Regions from separate parts of the Chryseobacterium indoltheticum genome, predicted to be linked through region 2. Evidence: riboswitches for the same ligand, from Rfam matches in the RefSeq annotation. Region 2 holds a riboswitch; the other holds the start of a gene.
What was found. A riboswitch is a leader RNA that binds a small molecule or an ion and turns the genes downstream of it on or off. The one in region 2 is predicted to bind S-adenosylmethionine.
Positions count from the first base shown of each region.

Region 1: it holds a riboswitch for S-adenosylmethionine, as region 2 does, so the genes downstream of both, EG358_RS19995 (alpha/beta fold hydrolase) here and EG358_RS03225 (SusC/RagA family TonB-linked outer membrane protein) in region 2, are expected to answer to the same signal.

Region 1 is NZ_CP033929.1:792,857-795,268, forward strand. Features, by position in the region: gene EG358_RS03780 (MGH1-like glycoside hydrolase domain-containing protein) at 1-859, opposite strand, end outside; SAM riboswitch class I at 1,046-1,155, shown strand; gene EG358_RS19995 (alpha/beta fold hydrolase) at 1,218-2,156, shown strand; gene EG358_RS20000 (ACT domain-containing protein) at 2,211-2,412, shown strand, end outside.
Region 2 is NZ_CP033929.1:690,008-692,419, forward strand. Features, by position in the region: gene pckA (phosphoenolpyruvate carboxykinase (ATP)) at 1-203, shown strand, start outside; gene aroQ (type II 3-dehydroquinate dehydratase) at 341-748, opposite strand; SAM riboswitch class I at 988-1,084, shown strand; gene EG358_RS03225 (SusC/RagA family TonB-linked outer membrane protein) at 1,168-2,412, shown strand, end outside.

The DNA.
Region 1 (2,412 bases), 100 kb from region 2:
CCTTTTTCTCAGGATTTATAGTGTTTTTCTGATGAATAATATAATCGTTGATTCCGTCTTTATAGTAAGTTTTTTCTACAAACGGAGTTCCATGAAGTTTTGGATTATTTGTTTCATTATCACAAAAAACCTGTTCTGCATTTTTATTTTTTGAATAAAACTTTTTGATGGGAATACTGTCGTGAACAATGTCGATGCAACCTTCTTTTCCCCCTACTGTCTGACCTTTGTATTCATTGTAACCCCATTTCCAGTTATTTCTAAACCAAGCTGTAGGTAATACAACAATGGGCGCATCTTTGTCGCTTCTGTTGCAGACCGTGACACGTACCAGAATATCATGCGCATCAGATTTACAGTATTCTATGAAAATATCAAAATATTCATCTTTATCAAAAACTCCTGTATCAAAAAGCTCATATTCAGGTTCCTTTTTGGTGCGTCTGGCGTTTTCGGCTACAATATCATCATAAGGAAATTCGTTGATCGGATATTTGTACACCATTTTCATATAGCTGTGAGTAGGTGTATTATCCAGGTAATAGAAAATTTCTTTAATATCTTCTCCGTGATTTCCCTGCGGATTGCTCAATCCGAAGAGGCGTTCTTTTACTCTTTTATCTTTTTTATTCCAAAATGAAAGAGCAAAACAGAAAATTTGTTTAGGATCTGAAATCCCTGCGATACCTTCTTCACCCCAACGATAAGTGTGGCTTTCTGCAATATCATGGTTGGCAAAATGCCATGCATTTCCATTCGGGCTGTAGTCTTCACGCACATTTCCCCATTGCCTGTTGCTTACATAGGGTCCCCAGTTTTTCCAGTCTTTATCTTGTAATCTTTGCTTTTCGATAGTCATTTTCAGCCATTTTCATGGCTAAGTTAATTTTTTTGATAAATAATTCCAATTTTTTTAATCTGAATAATTATTAACAATCTTCCACAAACCTCGCTGATATTACGTTTTATGATATTTGTTAATTTTTTTTAATTTTTAAAATAAAAAGTTTTATATTTGCACCATTCGTTCATTTACATATTGAAAATGTTATCAAGAAAGGTTGAGGGATAGACCCTGTGAAACCTTAGCAACCCTTTGCGCAAGCAGAGAAGGTGCTACGTTCTACCAAATAATTTATTTTGGACAGATAACTTACTGAAGTTCTTTTCAGCCATTTCTCGTGGCATTTTCAAATTTATTTATAATAATATAAAATTTGAAAACAGAACTGCAACATATTAATTTTTTGTACAAAACCGATTCTCAGAGAGAATATCATATCCTGTTAAGCTATCAGCTTTTTGGGAAAGAGCTATTTTCAGCACCCATCATTTTGGTCAATCATGCTTTAACCGGAAACTCGAATGTTGCCGGAGAAAAGGGTTGGTGGAAACAACTGATTGGTGAAAATCAGGTGATTGATACAATTAAATATACAGTGCTCTGTTTCAATATTCCCGGAAATGGATATGACGATTTTTTTATTAATGAATATTCAGATTTTACCCCTTCAGATATTGCAAATATATTTTTGAAAGGTCTTGAATCTTTACATATTACAAATTTATATGTCCTTATTGGAGGGTCTTTAGGAGGCGCAATTGGCTGGGAAATGCTTTCAAAAAAGCCAGATTTGGCCGAAATTTTTATTCCAATTGCCTGTGATTCTAAAACTCATGATTGGTTGCATGCACAATGTCTTGTTCAGAAATTTTTATTAAACGGAAATGATGAACCGATACAAAAAGCCAGAATTCATGCGATGTTATGCTACAGAACACCTCAGTCTTTAAACGACAGATTTCAAAACAAATACACTCAGGAAAAACAAGCGTTAGAATCTCAAAACTGGCTTAATTATCATGGGAAATCTCTTGCCGAAAGATTTAGTTTAAAATCATATCAATTGATGAATCATTTATTGATGAATATTAATGCTGATGAAAATATGATGCAGAAAATTCAGGCACGAATGCACATGATCTCTGTAGATACAGATTTATTTTTTCCTGCCTCTGAAATTAGGAATGGCTTTGAGAAGCTAAAGGAAAATAAACAAGATGTTTTCTATCACGAGATCAAATCAATTCATGGGCACGACGCCTTCTTAATGGAATACAGTCAATTAAATAATATCATAAATAATATTTTGTAAGATAAAAGGAGTTTAAGGTAATTCCGTCTTATAAAAAAATAAAAAAGGTTACAGATGAAAAGTAATGCAAACGAAATAAAATTTTTAAAGAACAGATCAATCATTAAATTTGAAGGAGAAGATTTTTTAGGTGAAATAGGGATCGATGGAAGAGTATTTAAAGCGCTTACATTCGCCCGTATCAGTGTTGGGATAATTTCTCAGCAGGCAGTAGAAAACGGATTGTCGATTCTGGTACACGAAGATGATTCTGAAA
Region 2 (2,412 bases):
ATTTAGAAATTCCCACTTCATTGCCGAATGTTTCTGAAGGAATTTTGGATCCTAGAGATACATACAGCGATGTTGCAGAATGGGAAGAAAAAGCAAAAGATCTTGCTGCAAAATATATCAAAAACTTCGAGCAGTACTGCGGTAATGACGAAGCCAAAAAGCTGATTGCCTCTGGTCCTCAATTGCAGGAACAGACCATTTAGAAATAGTGAAGAGCCTCATCAATTGATGAGGCTTTTTTATTTTAATATTCTTTTAAAAATCTGCGTAATCCGTTTTATCTGCGAGAGCAAAAGTGACAGAACTATTTTACACAATCATCTGTAAAAATCTGCGGAGTTTACTTCAAACTCAATATCGCCAATCGATATCCCTCCATTCCAAAACCGGACAAAACCGCATCTGTGCAAGCTGCTGTTACAGATTTCTGCCTAAATTCTTCTCTTTTGTAAATATTGCTGATGTGAACTTCTACTTTCGGTTTTTGAATATTCTTTAAACAATCCGCAATTGCATAAGAGTAATGCGTGAATGCTCCGGGATTAATTACAACTGCGTCAAAATCATCTTCCTGAAGTCTGTTAATCAACTCCCCTTCAATATTCGACTGATAAGATTTCAGCTCGTGAGAAGTAAATTCAGACTTTAGTTTTTCTAAATAATCTTCCATTGAAACACTCCCGTAAATTTCGGGTTCTCTCGTGCCTAACAGATTCAGATTAGGGCCATTTATAATTAAAACTTTCATAGTATAAATTTAGAAAGTTTTTCAATAAGTCTGAATATTTCTATTTTAAATGATTTTCCGAATTACATTATTTTTAATGATATTTATCATATTTATGAATTTGATAATTTGTATAACTCTCTATTTTAGTGTTTTTTAAGAATTAATTAAGTTAATTTTTGCCAATGATTAATCCTAAATCATAAAGTCTACTTGTTTTGTAGACTAATTGTTTTTAGATTTGCAAACATATTTCGATCGGCTTATAAAGAAAGATGGAGGGAACTGACCCTGTGAAGTCTTAACAACCTGCTCTTTGCAAGGTGTTACATTCAGCCTTTAAAGGAAAAATAAGCAATTGGTTAATCGTATTTATCGATGCCCTTTGCTGTCTTTTCTGCAAAGGGTTAATTTTTAAAATTTGATAAATGAAATGAGTTATGATTAACAAAAATTTAATTAATTCTAAAGCTTGGATTCCACCTGTTGCTGTGTTTTTCTTAGGAATAATCAACATTAATGGCCAGGAAGCAAAAAAAGATACACTTCGGGAACAAGATATAGATGAAGTAGTAGTTGTCGCTTACGGAAAAGCTAAAAAAACAAGTTATACAGGTTCCGTCGCAACAATTTCTAGTGAGAAAATAAATAACAGACCGGTTACCAATATTACAAAAGCTTTGGAGGGGCAGGTTCCTGGTCTTCAGGCAGTAAGTGCTTCAGGACAGCCAGGTGCAACGGCATCTATCCGTATCCGTGGAATTGGCTCGGTGAGTGCTTCAAGTAATCCTTTGTTTGTCGTAGACGGAATTCCTTTTGACGGGAATATCAACTCGATAAGCCCTAATGATATTGAATCGATCAGTGTTTTGAAAGATGCTACGGCAAGTTCACTATATGGTTCAAGAGCAGCCAACGGAGTAATAATTATTACGACAAAATCCGGAAAAAAGGGGGAAGCAAAAGTGAATTTCAATATCAGTCAGGGTTTTTCTACAAGAGCGGTTAAAGATTACGAGCAGGTAAATACAGATCAGTATTTTCAGCTCTATTGGGAAGCTTTGAGAAATGGCTACAAATCGAGCCAGGTTACTTCTCAACAGGCGGCGCAAATGGCGAGTGATGCTTTGGTTTCCGGAAGCAATGGTTTAGGAATAAATCCATACGGATCAAATTATGCAAAACCTGTAGGAACTGACGGTAAGCTTTTACCTGGAGCTACTGCTTTATGGAACGACGACTGGAGAGATATTCTTCAGAGAGTGGCAGCAAGAAGTCAGGTAGATTTAGATTTCAGTGGCGGGAGCGAAAAGAGCAATTACTATTTTTCATTAGGATATCTTGACGATAAAGGAATCGCTATTGGATCAGGCTTTACGAAATACAGTACAAGACTTAAAATAAATTCTGAAGTCAAAAAATGGTTAAATGTTGGGGCTAACTTAAGTTATACCAACAGTCTACAGGAAGCGCCGCCTTCATCAGATTCCAGAACGGATAATATCATTAATGCAGCAAGAGTAATTCCTTCGTTTTATCCTTATTACGAAAGAAATGCAGACGGAGGTCACAGGTTAGATGCGAATGGAAATTATATCTACGACTTTGGAAAATACCGTCCTACAAGTGCTTTACAGAATCAAAATGCCGCCGCAACGTTGCCTTTAGATAAAAATGAAAACCGT